4 regions of the Tissierella carlieri genome follow, and region 3 is predicted to be linked to each of the others. Evidence: riboswitches for the same ligand, from Rfam matches in the RefSeq annotation. Region 3 holds a riboswitch; each other region holds the start of a gene.
What was found. Region 3 has a riboswitch for cyclic di-GMP ahead of KQI38_RS00335 (sigma-70 RNA polymerase sigma factor region 4 domain-containing protein). Riboswitches for the same ligand answer to the same signal wherever they lie in the genome.
Positions count from the first base shown of each region.

Region 1: another riboswitch for cyclic di-GMP. It lies ahead of KQI38_RS22230 (type II secretion system protein); the one in region 3 lies ahead of KQI38_RS00335 (sigma-70 RNA polymerase sigma factor region 4 domain-containing protein).
Region 2: another riboswitch for cyclic di-GMP. It lies ahead of KQI38_RS18700 (transglutaminase-like domain-containing protein); the one in region 3 lies ahead of KQI38_RS00335 (sigma-70 RNA polymerase sigma factor region 4 domain-containing protein).
Region 4: another riboswitch for cyclic di-GMP. It lies ahead of KQI38_RS06885 (TasA family protein); the one in region 3 lies ahead of KQI38_RS00335 (sigma-70 RNA polymerase sigma factor region 4 domain-containing protein).

Region 1 covers NZ_JAHLOH010000016.1:125,020-130,434, reverse strand. The annotation lists gene KQI38_RS03135 (hypothetical protein) at 1-383, opposite strand, end outside; gene KQI38_RS22230 (type II secretion system protein) at 765-1,181, opposite strand; cyclic di-GMP riboswitch class I at 1,400-1,491, opposite strand; gene KQI38_RS03125 (type II secretion system F family protein) at 1,604-2,806, opposite strand; gene KQI38_RS03120 (type IV pilus twitching motility protein PilT) at 2,818-3,870, opposite strand; gene KQI38_RS03115 (GspE/PulE family protein) at 3,882-5,415, opposite strand, start outside.
Region 2 covers NZ_JAHLOH010000051.1:2,334-7,748, forward strand. The annotation lists gene KQI38_RS18690 (ABC transporter ATP-binding protein) at 1-667, shown strand, start outside; gene KQI38_RS18695 (ABC transporter permease) at 685-1,905, shown strand; gene KQI38_RS18700 (transglutaminase-like domain-containing protein) at 1,955-2,743, opposite strand; cyclic di-GMP riboswitch class I at 2,757-2,841, opposite strand; gene KQI38_RS18705 (collagen binding domain-containing protein) at 3,036-5,415, opposite strand, start outside.
Region 3 covers NZ_JAHLOH010000004.1:32,825-38,239, reverse strand. The annotation lists gene KQI38_RS00345 (recombinase family protein) at 1-13, opposite strand, end outside; gene KQI38_RS00340 (hypothetical protein) at 107-487, opposite strand; gene KQI38_RS00335 (sigma-70 RNA polymerase sigma factor region 4 domain-containing protein) at 1,050-1,520, opposite strand; cyclic di-GMP riboswitch class I at 1,918-2,005, opposite strand; gene KQI38_RS00330 (hypothetical protein) at 2,085-2,258, opposite strand; gene KQI38_RS00325 (S8/S53 family peptidase) at 2,301-2,543, opposite strand; gene KQI38_RS00320 (M56 family metallopeptidase) at 2,704-4,962, opposite strand; gene KQI38_RS00315 (BlaI/MecI/CopY family transcriptional regulator) at 4,964-5,341, opposite strand.
Region 4 covers NZ_JAHLOH010000025.1:29,974-35,388, reverse strand. The annotation lists gene KQI38_RS06910 (protein arginine kinase) at 1-280, opposite strand, end outside; gene KQI38_RS06905 (UvrB/UvrC motif-containing protein) at 286-792, opposite strand; gene KQI38_RS06900 (CtsR family transcriptional regulator) at 805-1,266, opposite strand; gene KQI38_RS06895 (transglutaminase-like domain-containing protein) at 1,368-2,153, opposite strand; cyclic di-GMP riboswitch class I at 2,166-2,240, opposite strand; gene KQI38_RS06890 (hypothetical protein) at 2,431-3,297, opposite strand; gene KQI38_RS06885 (TasA family protein) at 3,355-3,903, opposite strand; cyclic di-GMP riboswitch class I at 3,933-4,011, opposite strand; gene KQI38_RS06880 (hypothetical protein) at 4,016-4,552, opposite strand; gene KQI38_RS06875 (signal peptidase I) at 4,565-5,137, opposite strand; gene KQI38_RS06870 (VWA domain-containing protein) at 5,167-5,415, opposite strand, start outside.

The DNA of each region.
Region 1 (5,415 bases), on a different contig from region 3:
CCCTTTGCTGTTTTGGCAGCAGCATGAATTTTAATTTCATCATCTTCCTTTGAGATTTCTATATCTACATATCCAACAGGATTTATCTCATTAGGTAAAGCAAGTTTTTTATGAGTCAAGGTATCTTTCGTATCTTTTATAAACTTATATATCTTTAAATCACCATCTTTTTCCTCCATCAAAGCCGCATATGCTATATCTATACCTGATCTAGCTAAATAATATGCTCTTAAATTATCTTCTTGAGTTGTAACTTGCTTAGTATTTGATTGGGCAATTGTTATAATCGAAATAAATAAAATTGACAATACTACCATTACCATTAAAACTACTGGCAATACAAAACCTTTAACTCTTTTTAGGTTCTTATTTATATAATTCATCCTATCACCTTTTAATCAATTTATATCATCTATACTATCTAACCAAATGTCCTTAGACATCTCGTTACATAGCACAGTAGTTTGACACTGTAGGGAGAAAATCTCCCTACAATATCTGTATTTTCCCTTTAGAATTATAAAGTACTAAGTCATACCATTTAAGGATTGTACTACATTTAGGATAATAGGAGTAAGGGAATGCCCCTGCAGTACACTCATATATGCATACCTTTTAAGATGAATCTATTAGTAGTCCGTATATACAAATTATCATGGTTATTTATTTAGCTTATTTTGTTGTGCGAATTTAAATAGTTAGTAAATATTTATTGCAGTACAATTTATATTTCCATATTTTATAAGTTCTGTTATTGATGCTATTTACTCCTTTAATTCTTTAATCTTTCCAGGTGAAACTATAAAAGAACCATCATCTTTAAAAGTAACTGTATATTCATCTCCAACCGTATTATCAGTTCCGTCTTCAAATATGACTGATTTACCTTTTAACTGTTCAGATATCTTAGGCCATTCTTGCATATAATCCTCAGACCCTTCATCCTTTGTTCCATTCCAAGATTCTTCTTCTTGAACTTTATTATCTGCTACCGCCATTGTAGCTGCTGACTCAAGTGTTCTAACATTAGCATTATGTGCCGCAATAGCTGCATTAACCCTTGACTTACCTAATTTAGGTACAGCTATAGCTGCCAATATCCCTAATATTGCAATAACTACCACTAACTCAACTAAAGTAAATCCTTTTCTGTTTCTTTTCTTGTTAATCCATTTCAACATTTGTTTTCCCCCTTAATTTTTATTTTAAAAATAATTATATAATTACAACAATGATCTCTTTCCTAAATCACCACCATTCTATCAATTCACAATGCTCAGTATACAATGTACAATTTAAAATCTGCAGACTCTGTTCATTTGTAAACAAAGAAATTTACAAGTTTAATTTATCAAAACAGTTTTATCGTACAAAAAAGCTGCATAAATAATACAACTATTTATGCAGCTGAACGATCATCATTATCCTATTGGATAACCTTAGACTCAAGCTTTGCGTCGCTAAGTTTCCTTAACTTTGCCGAGGAAATATTCATTTTTCGCTAATTTAATTTATTTTATATTATAATAATCCCTTTGTATTGTCAATATTTGGTAAATTAATAATTCACTTTAATTGTGAACTGTTCATTTTCAATTATTTATTATTGTATGGTATTCACCATATCAAACATTGGCATTGCCATAGCTATAACTATAAACCCAATGACCACTGCCATAACAACTAACATAAGAGGTTCCATTAAGCTAGTCATTCTTTGCAGAGCTACTTCTACCTCATCATCGTAGAAATCTGCTGTCTTGTATAATATATCATCAAGAGAACCTGATTCTTCTCCTATTTTTATCATGGAATCTACCATTGGTGAAAATACTCCCACTTCGTTAACTGCTCTAGACAAAGCAACTCCTTTTCTTACATTTTCAGCTGCTATTGCTAATCTATCATGTATTACTTTATTTCCCACCACTTTAGCTACCACATCTATGGATTGAAGTAAAGGAATACCACTAGATATTAGAGTTGATAAAGTCCTTGTAAATCTTGATGTAATTATTTTTACATTTGTATCTTTTACTATTGGGATTTTGAGCTTTAATGTATCTAAAAAATTCCTGCCAATAGGTGTTTGCTTAAAAGTGGCAAATCCTGCTATCATTCCTATAACTATTACTATAAATATATACCAGAAATTTGTTAGCCAACTACTTATATTAAGTAAAACCTGCGTAGGAACTGGTAATGCTTGTCCGCTAGATTCAAACATACCTATGAAAGTCGGCATAACAGCTACTAATAAGAATATAACCACTGCAATGGAAACTACTGCTAATGCTATTGGATATATTAAAGCTGATTTAATTTTGTTTTCCAATTTGTTTTCCTTCTCATAATGTACTGCCATTCTTTCCATTATTGTATCTAAGTTTCCACTGACTTCTCCTGCTTCAATCATATTTATAAGGAGTGCTGGAAATACCTTGGGATGTTTTTTCATTCCTTCAGATAAGGTAAACCCTTTCTGAACATTTTCATATAATGCTCCTAATGCCTTAATTAAGTTTTTATTTTCAGATTGTTTCTCTAATATTTCTATACATTTTACTATGCCAATACCAGCATCTAACATTGTATAAAACTGTCTGCAAAATACTGCTAGATCTTTCTTTTTAACTTTGCTAGAAAAGATATCTATCTGTGCTTCAGCCTCTATGTCCTTCTCTATTGAAACCGTCAGATAGTTATTTCCCTTTAGCATTGCTAATACATCCGACTTCTCATTTCCTTCAAAATATCCTTCTATCATTTCTCCATCTTGAGATACTGCTTTATACTTATATATCATAAGGTCACATCCTAAATAATATATTTTCTAATATTTTCTTGATTTATCGCCTGCATTAAAGCTATATCTTTAGATATTAATCCTCTTTTATAGAGCTCAAGTAATGATGAATCCATAGGCTGCATCTGATATTTTGCTCCTGTCTGTATCGCTGTATCTATTTGATGAATCTTATCTTCTCGAATTAAATTTCTTATGGCTGATGTTGCTACCATTATTTCAAAGGCAGCCACTCTTCCAGATTCATCTGACTTTGGCAATAATTGTTGAGATATTATTGCCTGAATAGCTGATGAGAACTGTACTCTCACTTGTTGCTGCTGATGTGGTGGAAACACATCTATTATCCTATCTATAGTCTTTGCAGCTCCATTGGTGTGCAAAGTTGATAACACAAGATGACCTGTTTCAGCTGCAGTAAGCGCTATAGATATCGTCTCTAAATCCCTCATTTCTCCAACTAATATAACATCTGGATCTTGCCTTAAAGCAGCCCTAAGACTTGATGCAAAGGACCTAGAATCTGTACCTATTTCTCTCTGATTTACTATACTTTGATTATGTTTATGTAAATATTCTATAGGATCTTCAAGAGTTAGTATGTGGCATTTTCTTTCATTATTTATTTGATTTATCATAGTAGCTAAGGTTGTGGATTTTCCACTTCCTGTAGGACCAGTAACTAAAATAAGTCCACGAGGTAATCTAGCTAAATCTTTCACCACTGGTGGAAGTCCCAAGTCATCTATGTTAGGTATTTCTAACGGAATTATCCTTAATGCCATACCATAAGATCCTCTTTGCTTATATGCATTTACTCTATATCTACCTATTCCTGGACTAGAGAAAGAAGTATCTACTTCACCATTTTCTTCTAATTCTTTTATTAAATGCTCACTCAAAGTTTCGTAAACTAAAGTTTTTGTATCGTCTGGCCTTAATTTTTCTTCACCAAAGTTTATCAACTGACCATTTATTCTTAAAACAGGAGGCATTCCAACTGTTATATGAATGTCAGATGCCTTTTTAGAAGTAGCTATGTTCACAAGTTCAATTATATTCATTGTATGTCCCCCTATCCCAATGTAAATCCTACTCTTAATACTTCATCATAGGAAGTATCTCCTCTAATTGCTAAATTTGCTGCTGATTGTAATAATGTATGCATTCCATCTTTTATAGCTTGTGTCCTTAATTCATCTATATTAGCTCCTTTATCTATAAGTTGTCTAATATTTTCATTAATTGGCATCAATTCATGTACTGCTCTTCTCCCTTTATATCCATCGTTACAAAAACTACATCCCACGGATTTATTTAATATCAATTTATCTTTTTCTTCCATGCCCAAAATTTTCTTCTCTAAATATCCAGCCTCATAAGACATCTTACATTTTGGACAAAGTAATTTTACTAATCTTTGAGATACTACTCCTATAATAGCTGATGATACTAAATATGATTCTATCCCCATATCAATAAGCCTTGCAACGGTAGAAGGACTATCATTAGTATGTAAAGTCGAAAGAACTAGATGTCCAGTAATTGCTGCCCTAATTGCTATCTCGGCAGTTTCGCTATCCCTTATTTCTCCTACCATTACTATATCTGGGTCTTGTCTAAGTACAGATCTAAGTCCAGAAGCAAAGGTTAGTCCAGCCTTTGTATTTACTTGTACTTGGTTGACTCCATTTAATTTATACTCTACTGGGTCTTCTATAGTGATTATATTTTTTTCTATTTGATTTAACTCTTGAAGAACAGTATATAATGTAGTAGTCTTTCCACTCCCTGTAGGCCCTGTAACTAATATCATTCCATAGGGTTGAGCTAAAATCTTATTGAATATTTCTAAGTCATCCTTACTAAAACCTAATGCTTCCTTGGTAAACATAAAATTAGACCTATCTAGTAATCTTATTACAATCTTTTCTCCATATACTGTTGGCAAAGTAGATATTCTCATATCTATTTCCTTACCATTTATTTTAGTTTCTACTCTACCGTCTTGAGGTATTCTCTTTTCTGCAATATTCATTTTACCGATAATTTTAATTCTAGTAACTATACCTGAGAGACTACCTTTAGCAAGTATCATAACCTCTCTTAAATCTCCATCTATACGAAATCTCACCCTTATGTCTTCAGCATAGGGCTCTATATGTATATCAGATGCTCTTTCCCGTACAGCTTGTTCAATTATAGAGTTCAAAAGCTTTACTATTGGAGCAGTAGTTACTTCTAATAACTCAGAATCCTCTACATCCTCTGTCATAATAGCTGAAAAGCTTTCTTCAAATTCTTCTAAGACCTTTTTTGTAGTTTCTCCACTATAAAATCTATCTATTGCTTTTAGCAGTTTTTCCTTTGTTGAAATAACTGGTTGAATCTCTGATTTAACGAAAATTTTAACATCATCTAAAGCAAAAATATTCAATGGATCAACCATAGCTACTATAAGAATATTGTCTCTTTTATCTATTGCTATGAGTTCATATCGCCTGACTATATTTTCTGGAATGATTGTGGCTACAGATGAATTTATTTGATATTTATCTAAATCTACATGTGGTATTCCTAGCTGAAATTCTAATACCTCAATGATATCA
Region 2 (5,415 bases), on a different contig from region 3:
ATATCCTAAGCAAAAGATATTAGACCAACTTATTTATTTTGGAGAATTAAGAGGATTATCTAGAAAAGAGGCTAAGGAAAATACTTTGTATTGGCTAGAAAAACTAGGTGTATTAGAATATAAAGATAAAAAGCTAGAAACTCTTTCTAAGGGTAATCAACAAAAGGTACAGATAGCAGAGACACTACTATGTAATCCAGATATAATTGTACTAGACGAACCCTTTAGTGGTCTAGATCCTGTTAACTCTCAGATACTTAAAGATGTAATTAATGAATTAATAGATGAGCAAAAATTGGTTATCTTCTCTAGCCATCAAATGACCTATGTAGAGGAATTTTGTGAAGAAATTGCTCTTATAAACAAAGGTGATATAGTTTTGACAGGAAATCTAAAATCTATAAAAAAAGAGTATGGTGCTAATAGGATAACTTTAAGTGCTGTTAATCTTAATATTGATGAATTACAAAATGTTTTATTTAATAAAGTAAAAGATATAGAAATACTTGAATCTAAAAATGATTATTTGATTATTGAATTAATCAATGGTAAAACAAAAAATGAGCTGTTAAATAACTTAATAGGACTTAATATTGATATTGAAAAGTTTTCAGTATATGAGCCAACTCTCACAGATATATTTGTACAAAAGGTAGGTGATAAGTAATGAGAGGTCTTTTGACAGTGCTTAAATTTGAATTATTTAATTTCCTAAAAAATAAGGTATTTAAGGTTTCTACTATTATCCTATGTTTATTAGTAATAATCGGGCTTACTATACCAACTATAATGGATGCTTTTGGTAAACCAATTTTCGGTGATAAAAAGAAAGAAGAAATATCTTATACTGATTCTAAAATTAAATATGGGGTTTTAATTAAGAAAGATACAATTAAATTAGATGAGTTACAATCTCAATTGCCAGATAATGAATTAATCAACGTAAAAAATGAAGATGAGTTAAGTAATTTAGTTATATCAGATAATATAACTGCAGGATTTATAGTTAACAGCCCTACAAATTATGAATATCTAGTAAAAAATACTAGTATGGATGATGGGAATAGGTTTACATTTGAAAGCGCTTTATTAAATCTATTTAGAAATAAAACTTTTTCAGAAAAAGGTATAGATTATAATGAAGTCATGGAAGTTTATAATATACCTATGGAATATGAAACTACTGTCTTAGGTAAGGATGGTATGAAAAATTATTTATATACTTATATATTAATCTTTGGATTATATTTTGTTGTACTATTCTATGGTCAGTTGACAGCTACTTCAGTAGCTAGTGAAAAGAGCAATCGTACTATGGAAATCTTAGTAACTAGCACCAGTACAAAAAATCTTATATTCGGTAAGGTAATAGCTGGCGCTTTGGCTGGAATAATACAGTTCGGTGCTTTGATTTTGGTAGCTAGTATAACTTATAAATTAAATATCCAAGCTTGGGATAATAATTTAGACTTTATCTTTAACATTCCCGGAAATGTATTGGCTACATTTTCTATCTTTGGAATATTAGGATATCTTTTCTATCTATTTATCTATGGTGTCATTGGTGCCTTAGTATCTAGAACTGAAGATGTAGGTACAAGCTCAACACCGCTTACTATAGTATTTATTGTTGCTTTCTTTATCTCTATGATGGGTCTTACAAACCCAGATATGTATGCATTAAAAGTAGCTTCATTTATTCCATTTACATCCTTTATGGCAATGTTTGTAAGGGTATCTATGGGAAATGTATCAAGTTTACAAATAGTAACTTCTCTATTGATATTAGCTGTATCAACTATCATTACTGGAATATTTGGGGCTAAGATATATAGATTGGGTACTTTAATATACGGTAATCCTATAAAAATTACAAAGGCTATTAAGATGTTAAAGGATAAATAATATAATATCTAAAAAAGGGATCTTATCAATGATAAGTTCCCTTTTTATTTTAATATTCTTTTTCTATTTTATAATCTTTTTCATCTTTTATCATAGTAGTAGCTGCATTCCCTTTTTTAAGTCCAGCATCATACGTTGTATCTATATTAACCCATTCATTGTTATCTGCCAAATATACTTGGTTCCATGCATGATATTCTTTAATATCATTCTTACGTCCCATAACTAATTTAGTAGGCACTCCTACAGATCTAAGCATTCCTGCCAATAAAGATGCATAATCATAACATATTCCTGTTTGTGATTTCAATGTTTCATCTATTTTTGGTATATAATTGGAACTTAAATTACTTGCCTTATCATTATCATAGCTTATATTAGTTATGATATAGTTGTAAATAACTTCTACCTTTTCCTTATCATTTTTAGCGTTTTTAGTTAGTTCCTTTGCCTTTTTTATGGCATCCATATCGTTATTCCAATTGATCATTTGAATAGATTGTAAATATATTTCATTTGAATCTACTGATTTTAGTGCAATAGTTTCCTTTGCAATTTGCTTGAACTTATTTCCCCCTACACTTTCTAATACCAATATAGTGTATTCACCATTTCCAAGTTGTAAAGGTATAGTATCGTTTCCTTTTAATATATAATCATAGCTTGTACTGCCTTTGCTAACTCTTACTGCTCCAACCTTGCCATTATTATTGTTGATTTTTATTACTCCACTATTTATTTGGGATTTATCAATATAATCATCAGCTGCTTGAGCTACTGCTGAGAATAGTAATAAAGTGATAACTAGTAAGAGTATAATCCTATGTTTTTTGAACATAAAAAACTCTCCTTTCGGTAACTGGCTGCCATCTTATTTCTAAGGAAGGCCCTTTAGCTTTGCGTCTCTAGCTTTCACTAGATTTGCCTTTATCGGTGGAAAGCACCAATAAATTATATTTATTTTCTATAGTTTACCATATTATTTTATTTAAGTGAATAGGAATTTTGTCCTACTTATTTGAAATTTTTATATAATTTTATATCCATTATATACCCAAATTCCATTGTTTAAAACTAATGTTTATTACGTACAAAAAGCAGAGAATATGAATATTCTCTGCCTTAGTTTGTTATGCTATCTTTTTTCTTAGAATTATTCCTACTACTATGAAGAATAATCCTGCAAGATACATTAATATTGAATTAGCTTGCCCTGTCTTTGGTAAGGTTTCTTTTTCTATCCCACCTAATGGAGCTTCTACGTCTATTTCTATCAATTCCTCTGTTCCATCTGGATGTTTTATGACAAAGCTATCTTTACCCGTAAAACCTGGATTTGGAGTATATTTCCATTTGCCATCTTTATCAAACTCAACAATTCCACCTTTAGGAGGTGTAATAACTATTGGTATTTCAGGCTCCTCTGGTTCTGTTGGCTCCGTTGGATCTGTAGGCTCTGTTGGTTCAGTAGGTTCTGTTGGTTCTGTTGGTTTTTCTGGATCTACTGGTTTCTCAGGTTCAACAGGTTTCTCTGGATCCACTGGTGGTTTTGTTGGTGGTTCTGGATCTGTTGGTTTTTCTGGGTCCGGATCCACCGGCGGTTTTGGATCTATTGGTTTTTCTGGGTCTGGGTCTACTGGTGGTATATATCTGTTAGTTATTGTTAGACCATCTTCTGATATTGATTTTCTATATCCACTTGGTACTTTAACCTCGTCTATGGTATACTCGTATTCATTTCCATCAATATCCATCCTGTCTAATTCATCCCAAGTATATTCTGTTTTTCCGTCTTCTAATTTCACTGGTACACCAAACGGTTCACCATCTTTGTATAGCTGCAATTCTATAGTCGGCTTTATCCTTGGTCCGCCAATCCACACCTTTTTGCCTGTAACTGAAGTCTTAGTATAGATGTTCATTACCTTCAGACCAGATTCTGCCTTTTTATAATCTTCTGGTTCAAAGTCATTACCATCTTTATCTACTTCTTTTACACTAAAGATATATTTATTTCCCTTTTCATCCGTCTTTGTAAGACCAGTCCAAACTACTTCTGTTGTGCCATCTAGCAATTCTTTGATTTCAGAACCTGGCACTTCTGCAGCTTCTTCACTACCTATTTGTCTATATAGCTTGAACCATATTGTTGGTCTTGGGTTTTCTCCGCCGTCCCATTTCTTAATTGCTCTAGCACTTGCATCTGTAGGACTAACATAATGATTGGTTACCTCTAGACCATTCTCTGCTTTTACATAGTTTTCAGGGGAAGAATCTTCACCTTGTTCATTCACTTCTTTAACAGAGTAAATATATTGTGTACCGTCAATATTGGTTTTGTCTAAGTTTTCCCAAGTCACCTCTGTTATACCATTTGAAAGTTCTTTGATTCCTGCACCTAGTACTTCTACTGCTTCTTCAGTACCTATTTGTCTGTATAGTTTAAACCATGTTGTTGGTCTTGGATCTGCTCCGCCGTTCCATACTTTGGTTCCTTTTACTTCTATTTTTTCTTTGGTATTTTCAAAGCTTCCTACTGCAATATTCTCTTCGTTTTTATCATATGCCTTATTTACTACTATTTCCATTTCTTCTTCTGATCTAACATATCCATTTGGTGCTACTTCTTCTCTTAAATAGTAGGTTCTAAAAGGTAGGTTTCCTATAGTTAATATACCACTTTCAGTAGTATACTCTGCATCACCAAATTGAATTCTTTTGCCATTTAAATCGTACCATAGTGTAAATGTAGCTTCACTGCTAGTTATAACTTCGTTTTCCTCTGAATCTACTTTAGTGATCCTTAATGCTCCTCTATTTGGATCCCACTCTCCACCTGCATCAGAGAATTGTCTTACTTTTAGTTTTTCAACTGGTATGGTCTTTTTCTCAATACCTGTTCCAGCAAATTCTACATTATTGAATACTTCTCCATCTGTTTTTGTTACAATAGTTTTGTATCTTAGTATCAAGATATTTTCAACGTCTTTGACAAAGTCTATGGTTAGAACTGTTTCGTCAGCATCTGTATTTACATCAAGGTTATAATCTGTACCCTTGATTAATTTAACCTCAGTTGAACCTTCTAATCTAAAGATTTCAAGGCTATCTCCTACATATACAAGTCCTGGACTCATGGTGTCAACTATCTTTGCATCTTTGATTATTGATAGACTTTCATTAACATTAACTTCCCAGTTAACTTCATCTCCTGTAAACACCTTCTTATCCTTTACACCAACTGCTCCTTTTTCTAGGAAATCGTTGTGCTTACTATAGTCAATTGTTGCAGAATAATCATAGTCCTTTCCTCCAACTTTGACTGTAGCGTTGTTAATATATTTCGCTTCTGATACATCAGGTACTGTGGTTGTAAATTCTATTACATATCTTTCTTTTACTTCGAAATCATTATTGAAGGTTAAGATAAATGTCTTATCATCAACGACAACTGTATAATTACTAGCATCCAACTTTGTTCCTGTGTTCGTAGTGGTTCCACCAGAATTT
Region 3 (5,415 bases):
TCTTTTCCTTCATAAATAACCCTCCGTTCTAATTCTAAAAAAACAGGCGAGAGGAATATTGTATCCTATCGCCTAATCAATGCTTACTCATGTAGCTCAGCAGTGACTACAACATCTGAAGTTCTGCCTCTACCACTTGCCTCTCTTCTTCATCTAAAAAAGCTTGATACTCCGCTTCATCCACAATCAGAAATTCGACTGTATCTTTCTCACCCATCTGCATAGGGAGCAAGTCTTTCAGAATCTCCTGCAGTAGTTTTTGATCCGGGCATTGGTTGATGAATTCTCTGAAAGTATTCAAAACCAAGCGGTCAGCAATATCCGTTAAAATCATTTTATCTGTGTTTTCCTTGTGCAGCATGATGAAACTGGCAATGTTAGACGGAGTATTATCAAAATAATATGCTTTACGGTTTCCGTCATAGTCGTATACATAGCCAATAACCATATCCTTGCCAATTAGCTCATCCATTTTTTGATTTTCCATAATGATTCCTCCTTGTTCTTTTTTCTGTTTAATCTTACAAGGATGCTGCAGGGAATAAATCCCCTGCAGCATAGTTTCTAAGATCAAACGATCTGCTTGTTCTTCATTTTAAAACTATTACAATGCTTCTATTCGACACTACTTCCCGAAGCACAAAAGCCTTACGGCTTACAGGGCGGCAACATAAATGATTTGCTGGTTAAGCAAACGCCATAGGAATTTCACCTCTCCCAGGATCTCTGCGAGCCGCCCCCATTGCGATGTCTGTGGCTGGGCGGAAGTAGCATTATCACTGTCCATTTCATTGCGATACGGTCCACCACAGACCGTTTTATGAACGGGCTTTATCGCTCGTAACCTTCGATGCCATCGGTTCGACGGATGTCCGTTACCCATCCGCAGGCAGTCTTGGCGCGCCCATCAAAGTCGCTGCCGCTCATCACGGCTGAACAGCTCATGTATTTAAGTTACCGGATATGAAATTTTCAAGGAGCAAAAGGGAGAATAAAAAAACCCCCTCACTTACTTCCACGTTGAGTGAGGGGGGTGCACGGAAATATTTTTATTTTTCTATAAGTTTTTTTAATTTATTAAGAATTCTAACCTTTCTGTCATGAATAGTCATATAGGGAATATGTGTTTCTTTCGATAATTGTCGCTCGCTCTTACCTTTAAAATATAACTCGGTGATTAGCTCTTGTTCCGCTGGAGTAAGTAGTTTTAGACAGGTCCTCATTTTCTCAATCATTATTGACTTTACTGCCGCATCCTCAACACTTTCACCTTCAGCTGCAAACTGCCGATTCTCCACCAATAGCCGTTCATAGGAATCCTCGCGGCTTGGTATGTAAGTTACAGTTTGCCTTGCATAATCAATTCTGCATCGTTCTGCCTTCAGGTCATATTGTTGATACTCCATCTTTCGGTCACTTTTTTTCAACACCTCAATAATTTCTTTACTTAAGTCAGGATATTCCTGGCTATAATTTGTTCTTCTTTTTCGTTTAACCATAGGGCTTGTCCTCCATTTCATGATTTTTAAATCCAAAATGAAGAACAAGCGGCGGAGATCTACAGCGGGTCAGTTCCAGCAGTTTTTTATATAAAATAAAAGGCTTCCAATCGAAAAGTAACCTTATTGGTCGGAACTGGTGCCTTTTTGTCGAACAAAAAAAGCCAGCAGAATGCCTTTGGCAAACTGTTGGCTTCTTGTAATATGAAGTTGTTAGAAGGCCATATGTAGATAGAACATCTTCAATTCAACCTCCCAAAAAAACATATGTGTATGAGATTCATCTTTGTACCTCACTTTCACCTTGGTCAATAGCAAAAGGGTGATATCCAATAAAACATGTTCAATCAAAAGCCGCTTATGCATAAAAAGACCTGCCCTTTTAGAAAAGAGCAGGTCTTTTTTATGACTTGGAACTTCTGGCAGCCAGGCTATCATAATGCAACAGCATCTTAGATCCTATAGCTTTGCGTCCCTGTCTTTTGACAGGTTTGCCCTTAACTCTATTTATATCTTAAATTATATAAAATATAAGGTTAATAGGAAATTCAAAAGTACAGAAAAATAAAAACTACCATCAATAATCTAGCTATTATATTCTTCATGATACACTCCAAAAAACGAATCTTGACATCCACTAACTACATCGATTCCATCGATTGGTTTTTCACAATAAATATGATCAGTAGGTTGTAAAAATCCAAATGTATCATGTTTAACACCTATAACAGAATTCAGAGAGGCCGGAAATGTGAGCAAATCATCATTACTATACGCTGAGACAACAATAATTTCGCTTTTCTAGTTTTCAGTCATAAGTTCTACAAATCTGACTCTGTCAGTAAATTGAACTGATCCCATGCTGAGATTAATAACATCAATATCATTTATAAGACACCAATTTAACGCGATAACAAGTTTTTCGAAATTTACTGGCTCAAGAGTATGCTCAAAAATCTTAATACTATATATAGTAACTCCATACTCACATTTTTCATCAATAACTGATGCTATTCTCGTGGCGTGACCTATACCGTCTGGCATGAACGGCTTTCACTTCTATGTCGGCAACTTCATAACAATAACAATTCTTCAGGATTAATAACGGATTTACACCATCATCAATAATCGAAACATAGTTCTGGTACTTCTCCAGAGTTTTTTATAATAATTATTGGATGACAAAGATGAATGGATGATGCTCTTAATTATTATGTCGAAGTGCTTCTACATCCCGTTCATCATGTATTTGATAAATAAGATTTTCTACACTTAGCTGTATCCGCTTATTGCTATATTGCTTTTCTAACCTGTCAATTTTGGATTCTAAAGCAGCCTTACCTCCAACCAATTCATCTTCACTCTTGCTATAGATAAATGCTCGAACTCCATTTATTAATCCCATCAAGGCCCGGTCACGCTCTGCGACAGTAAGGTTATTTTCATCAAGTATATCATAGCATAGGGTATATTCAATTGTCGCTTGGAAAGTTGTCATTTCTGTATTACCTCCAGATATTGGAGTAGTCAACTCTCGATTTATGCTGTTAGATATATACGGACGCATAACTTCATCTGTATACTGCTGCATATGTTTTACTGCATTTTCAGTGATAGATGCATTTAATGTGATACTTAAGAAGTGCAGATCTTGCTGTGTCAATGTTACTGGATAAGTTCCTGACTTTAAACTGTTATTAATCTTTTCAAAAACTTTTTGAGGATACTTTCCATCATCCTCCATAGTTACTACAATCTCCTTATTGAAATCGGCAACGGATAGTTTTTCGTATCCCTTTGTTTTTAGAGAAAGGAACAATGTAAAATCTTCCGAGGTAGCATTTTCAAGCTCATTCTCCTCTGACTTTTTCAATGGTATTGATACGTTTTCAAGCTCCTGTTCGTTAATTACTTCTGCCCGAAACGATAAAAATGAAAATGCTACTTTCAGTGACGGATCGCTGTACTTTTTCACCCATTTTTTACTTTCAGCTTCTAATAGCGTTTGTATAGCAGTTTCATCTGTAAGTTCGCTCTTACTTTTACCTTCCACAAAGTTGCTGATATCCGCATTTATGCCTTCAATGGCTTGATTTCTTTCCCCCATTGTGAGTGTGTCGGCGTCCAATATGGTGTAGCTCGCTCCATACTCTATCTTTCCTGTATCCCACACTTTATTGCCTCCAAAATTCCATGTTTCCCATTTCTCTGCGATGATTGGAGTTAATACATTAAGAATGAAATAAACATCCCTATCTGTTTGTTTAATATCTTCCCAACTCTCTGGTATATGATTAAGCAATTCAAAATAGGCTGCTTCATCCTGACCAATGATATCCCATACCTTGTTGCGATATTCAGCTACGGTCATATTTTCGTAATCTTCAAATCGTAAGGCGAGCAATTTGTTGTATTTATCATCAACCTTTGCGATTGAAGAAAAATTTTTTTTACTAACGTTATTGCCAGCCTTGTTATTTGTAGCCAATGCAGATCCAATCGTTACAATTCCGATCAATACTAAACAAAGAATCGTAAAACCGGCTTTTTTTCTCTTTGTGTCTAAAATTGAAACAATACGATTTTTCATACCTCTTTTCCCTCCATAAAAATTTGTTGATAATACGGTTTTTGGGAGCGTCCCATCCCTAATAACGCCAATAATCGTTTCACCATACTGCTTACGCTGCTGAAAATTTGCGTCTTGTAAAACCAATGCGTCACAAGCAATTTCACACTGTACTTCAGTTGCTCTTGCCATGAGATAAACCACTGGATTGAACCAATGGAGTGCGGTGGCTATCAAAATCATTGCCTTGTACCAAAGGTCACGTCGTTTGCAATGAATTAACTCATGCCTTAGAATGAGAGATAATTCATTATCGGCAATTTTAATGGGTGGTAGTAAGATTGCCGGATGGACCAAACCAACAAGCATTGGACTTTTGATACCTGGACATCTCTTTAACGTCACTTGTTCTTTAATTTTCAATTCTGACTTCAAACTGTCAAATATTCTAATTACCTTTACATCAGTCACGGATTCGCTCCATCGCTTTATCACTTTCATGAAACGCCTATACTGCAAAATATGATATACTACGATAACGCTAAACCCAACAATCCAAATAGCTGCAAACACCCACCATAAAGACAATGCTACTGGAGTACTTACTATTTCTCCACCAACTGTTACAGGCGAAGCGGTATTGCCAATTGTTGATTGCATAGATATAAACTGCGATTGTATTATATGATTATCTGGCATTTGAACAGGAAGAAGCGGCAAATCAAATTGAGGACGATAGGGGAATATCCAGCCAATTACTATCACCAGCCAAATCCTATACTGCCATTTAGCGGAATATCGTTTTGATAAAAGAGGATTCATGATCATGTATGCAAGAGTTATCGGTGTCATAGAAATAGAGCATTGGAATAATGTAGTTAAAAATCCTTGCATATTAATCCCCCCGTTCTTTAAGCCATTTTGCCAGTTCATCAAGGTCACTATCCTTTAGCTTTTTGCCATTATAAAGTGTAGCAACTAAACTGACAAAGGAATTTCCATGAAAACGTTCTATAAAGTCTCCCGTTTCAAATTTCAAATATTCTTCTTTACTAATAATTGGAAAGTAAGTGCGTTCTTTTCCGTTCTTTTCCGTTCGGATAAAACCACGCTCCACCAGTCGTAACATCAGGGTAAGAACGGTTTGCGGTTTCCATCTTTTTTCTTTTCCCAGCTGTTCCATAATAATACTGGTTGTAATAGGTGGTTCATTCGCCCATACTACCTTCATCACTTCAAATTCAGCTTCGGGAAGTTTTTTTATTGTACCCATAAATGCACCTCCATATTCTACAATTGTCTGTAATTATATTCTACATCTGTCTTTATTCGATGTCAATAGAATTA
Region 4 (5,415 bases), on a different contig from region 3:
GGAAACTTCCATTTCTTGTACTCTGAGCAAGATTTGGACTTATTAAATGCTCTTCAACAAGTACGGAACTTTCCAACTCAGATAAGTCTTTAACCCTATAGAATCTATATATATCTTCTTTATTTTTCATAACACCTAATACTTCTTCTGTGACATACTCAGATTCATCCATAGTCATAAAATCTGGGAATTTATAATTTGCCATATTTCTTGCAATTCGCAGTCTAGTACTAACTACCACATCCTCTTCTTTTCCTTCACTATCTAGCCATTTTGCCACATTTCTCACCCCTCAAAACCATCAATTTTACTCTTTAATTTTTTTATCTCATCTCTTAAAAATGCAGCCCTTTCAAAATCTTCTTTAACTATAGATTCTTCTAATTCATTCCTTAAAGATTCAATGGCCTTTTTTTGAATGGTTTGGCTATTTATTTTGGTAGGTATTTTCCCTTTGTGTTCATTATGTCCATGTATTCCTTTCAATAAAGAATCAACATCTTCCCTAAATGTTTCATAACACTGTGAACACCCAAATCTCCCTATTTCCATAAATTTTTTATAGGTTAAACCGCATTGCGGACATGAGATATTCTTTATTTCTTCTTTCCCTTCCTGCATTGACCCTATAAGCCCAGTAAAAATCTTTTGAAAAGAGAAAGGAAACTCAAAATCTAAATCGTTATTTTTCTTAGCACAAGAATCACATAGATGCATTTCTTCTATACTACCATTGATTATTTTAGTAAAATGAATAGTTGCATTGTTTTTTTCACAGGCCTGACATAACAAGAATAACACCTCCTATTTAACAAGAATAAGCAAAATGTTTTTTAAAACATCAGCTCTTAATTTATTACGATTATTTACATCTTCTTTATTTAAAGCCCTATCTCCTATTGCAGCTTTCATAATATCGCCTTCTCTCTCGCTAATAAATCCTTCTTCAATTAGTCCATCAATTATATGATATGCTTTATTTTTTGTAATTGATTCACCAATAATGTCAACTATAATAGTATTAATATCTTCATTTTCATCTATTCCTACTTTTATAATCTTAATATACCCACCTCCACCCCTTCTACTCTCAATATAATAGCCTTTATAAGGGGTAAATCTGGTGGTTAATACATAATTTATCTGGGAAGGTGCACAATCAAACCTTTCAGCTAATTCATTCCTCTGTATTTCTATTGTACTATCTTCCGCCATCTCTATCATAGATTTAATAAATCTCTCTATCATATTACTTAGGCCAGGCATATAAATCCTCCTTTGACTTTGACTTTCTTTGTCCTTCTTGTCAAAAATATTTGCTCTGCTGGATTTTTCTCATCTTTAAGAGCAAATAAAATTTTATTATACTAATATTCTCTTACATTATTATACTCAATAGCATCTTTAATCATACTAATCTTTACATTATCTTTTTTCAAAGCAGCATCATATGTGGTATCTATAACAACCCACTTCCCATCTAAGAACACCTGATTCCAAGCATGATATTCTTTTAAATCACTCTTATATCCTTTTACTAGTTTAGTTGGTATTCCAAGGGATCTTAGCATACCCGCAAAAAGAGCTGCATAATCATAACATATTCCAGATTTATCATCTAATACCTTATCGATTTCTGGTACGTAATCATTTGATAATCCCTTAATTTTATTATAATCATATTTTATATTATTTACAATATATTTATAAATAGATTCTATTTTTTCCTTATCTGTGTTTTTTCCCTTAGTTAGATTTTGGGCCAATTCTATTACTTTTTCCTTATCATCCCAATAAACTGGTTGTGTAGAAGCCAAATATATTTCACTTAAATTATTATTTATAACATTTATATCCTGTTTTTGAACTACCTTATATTTATCTCCAGATGTATTTTGCAATATTTTTATTGTATATGTTCCTTTTCCTAATTGTAGAGGAATTATTTCAACTGTTTTATTTAGACTATAATAGTACTTTTCACTTTCTTTTTCAACCATAATTCTCATACCTTTATCCTCTTTTAAACTTTCAACTTTAACAAGATTGTCATCTAAAGCCGATATTGTATATAGAGATTCCCCAATAGCTTGTCCTGCAAAAGCAAATAGAAAAACAAGTATATATATTATGGAAAAATATCTTCTTTTCATTTAAACTCTCCTTTCGGTAGCTGGCTGCCTTCTTTAGGCCCTATAGCTTTGCGTCCTTGAGTTTCCTCAAGTTTGCCTTTATCGCTTGACAGTTTACAAAAGATATTCTTACACTTTTGTACTTGTCATATAATTTGAATATTAAGTTAACATAATTCTAACATATTAATTCCAAGGTTTAAAAGTTAATTTTTTGTAATAATTTAATTCTATTTTATTTAAATATACACATCTTAGATGCCTATATAAACAAAATAGCTGGAAGATTAGTTTCCAGCTATTTTTTCCTCTTAAATCCCATCTGAACTCCTATGAATAAAAATAACATTCCTGCACCGTAGAATAAGCTAGATGGAATTTCACCAGTTCTTGGCATTTTCAAAACTGATTGTGGAATTTTCTCTTCTATTATTTCTTCCTCTTCAATTATTTTAGGTGCAACTTCTGGAATTTTCTCTCCTATTATTTCTTCCTCATTTTCTTCTGGTATTGTTTCCGGAATCCTATCTTCTATTATTTCTTCCTGTTCCTCAAATTCCTCTGATTCCTCTGGTTTTTCTGGTTCTTCTGGTTCTTCTGGTTTTTCTGGTTCTTCTGGTTCTTCTGGTTCTTCTGGTTCTTCTGTTGGAACATCAGATTCAGCTATAAAAATCCACTTTACCTCTACTCCCGCACCCTGAAATTCATTACCTGTTTCTGGTCCCGGTAAATAAACTGCCGCATTTAAATCCTTAATATCATTAGGATTAAATACTCCTAAACTGATACTAGAAGTAGCAAAATCTTTCATCGATCCAGAGTAAACTATATTCCCATGAAGATACACTGTCAAATTTAATTGTTCAAATAAATCTATATCTCCTTCTTCTGGAATTGGACTCATTCTTTCCGCCCTCATATATAGATAAAATGACGATCTGTAATTATTTTTTATAGTGATCTTGGCCTCTTTTGTATCACCTGGATTTAATCTATTTAAATCAAACAATTTTGTACTAGTTGGTATTATCTCCAATCCTAAATCAGTTCCTATTAGCTCCAAGTCTTCAGCATAAGAAATACTACGACCAAATGAATTTAAAGTTCCTAGAACTAAGGAAAGAACTCCTATAAAGATAAATGTTTTAGATAAAAATCTCCTCATATCCTACCCTCCTTACGAGGTATTTCTAAGGAAGGCATATGCCTTCCTTAGATTATATTATGGTAATACTTCTAGACCTAGATCAACTGGGTTAATGCCCCATTGGTCATTGATTGCACCATTAGTTGCTTGAATTGCTTCAGCTTCTACTGTTAATGTAAATGTAGCATCTTGATATTCATTCCCCATTTCTCTGCCTTTAAATTTTACTTCTTCTATTACATTTGATGTAGCAGCTCCTGGCTGTACTATATTTTTATAATAATACCATCCATCTCCACCGTCAATCCAATCAGATAATATTGTGTATTCTACAACATCAACTGGTAATTCCGGATTAAATTCAGGAGTTAATTTAACTCTTATATATGCTCTTTTTGAACCAATATTCTCAACACGCACTACCTTAGAATGTGTATCTCCTGGATTCACATTTTCTATACCATTCTCTGGAAACTCATCAATTAAATTAATATCAACTGTACCTGCTTTAAAAGTATTTACTACCGGCTTTGCTTCTGCTGTAAACCATGCCATTGTACCACCGACTACTAATAGTACTGCCAAAATAACTACTGATCCTAACATTATACTACGCTTTTTCATTTCTTTTCCTCCTTTTAATTTTAATCCTATTTTGCAGCTAGGCTGCCATCAAAAGAAGGCCCTATAGCTTTGCGTCCTTAAGTTTCCTTAAGTTTGCCAATTTTTACTTCCCTTATGGTGCTGGAACTCCTTCTGGAAAAGGTAATGTTGATATTCCCCATATATCCTTCCAAGCATTATGGGTTATTTGGGCACCTTCTGCTACTGCCTTTATGCTGAGAGTCTTTCCATCATATTCGGGACCTAAAGATGTAAAAGTTACACTTTCGAGCAATAAGCTTGTTACTTGATCCTTCGTCAAATAATATTTGTAATAGTAATGTCCATCTCCGCCATCAACCCAATCTCCAAGATTTAAATTTAGTTGAACATTAGATATTGGTAAACTAGGTTCACTCCATTCTGGAATTAATCTGATCCTTACATAAGTTCTTTTTGTTCCTAGGCTTGCTACCTGAACATTCTTTGTATAGGTTCCAGTACTTACATCTGTTATATCTTCAAAGCCTGGTTCTAAGACTTCAACCTTAATTGTGCCCATTTTAAATTTATTAGCAATAGATTCAGTTGATATAAACCATGCAAAAACAACCGTCGAAATTAAAATTATTAATGCAATTGTGGATACTGCAATTATTTTCTTTCTCATAAGCATCCATCCTTATACTACATATTTGTTTGACTTTCTCAATTTCCCTACAATCATCGGCATTATTATCCACAAAATTGTCAATGTTATAAGGATTCCCATTCCTAATTTCGTATTTAATACTCTAAAAACCTTGCCTACTAATGGGACTTTGAATACTACCTTACCTATCAATTGTTTTCCTTCAAGGGGCATTGGGTCATTAACTTCATTGGCATCACCTTTAGTTGTAAAAAATTCACCATGATTTTCTATATCTATTACCCTATGGGTAATTCTAGAATTCTTGTTATGTCCATAGTAGGTAATAATGTCCCCTTTGTTTATTTCATTAGCCTCTAATTCTCTTACTATTATCATAGAGTCTATCTTTATAGTTGGACTCATACTACCACTATCTACTATATATAATCTATGGTTAAGTAGCGTGGGCTCTTTACCTGTAATCTTTGATTGAACAGTTATAAATATTAGTACAATCATAATCATCATGAAGATTGTAAAGAATATATTGCCAATGATTTCTAATTTCTTTTTCTTAGTTTTTTCTTTTAATTCTTCTTCTTTAATTTCATTCTCTTCCACCCCATAATTCCCCCTTCCTCTGTTGCATTTTATGCATTATTAAATTTATTATCTATTTCCACTGTTGCTGGTATAATAAAGTAATCTAGTTTTGTATATAGTAATTTATCTTTAATTGGCAGAGAACTATGATTTCTCGTTTCACCTACGGTAAAGCTATTTACCTTTGGATCTGGATCTTCCCAGAACCATCCATCATTATCTCTTTCATTTATTACATCTATTGAAACATTCCAATCATCATACCCTATTGTCAGCTCGTATGTGTTACCTGATAC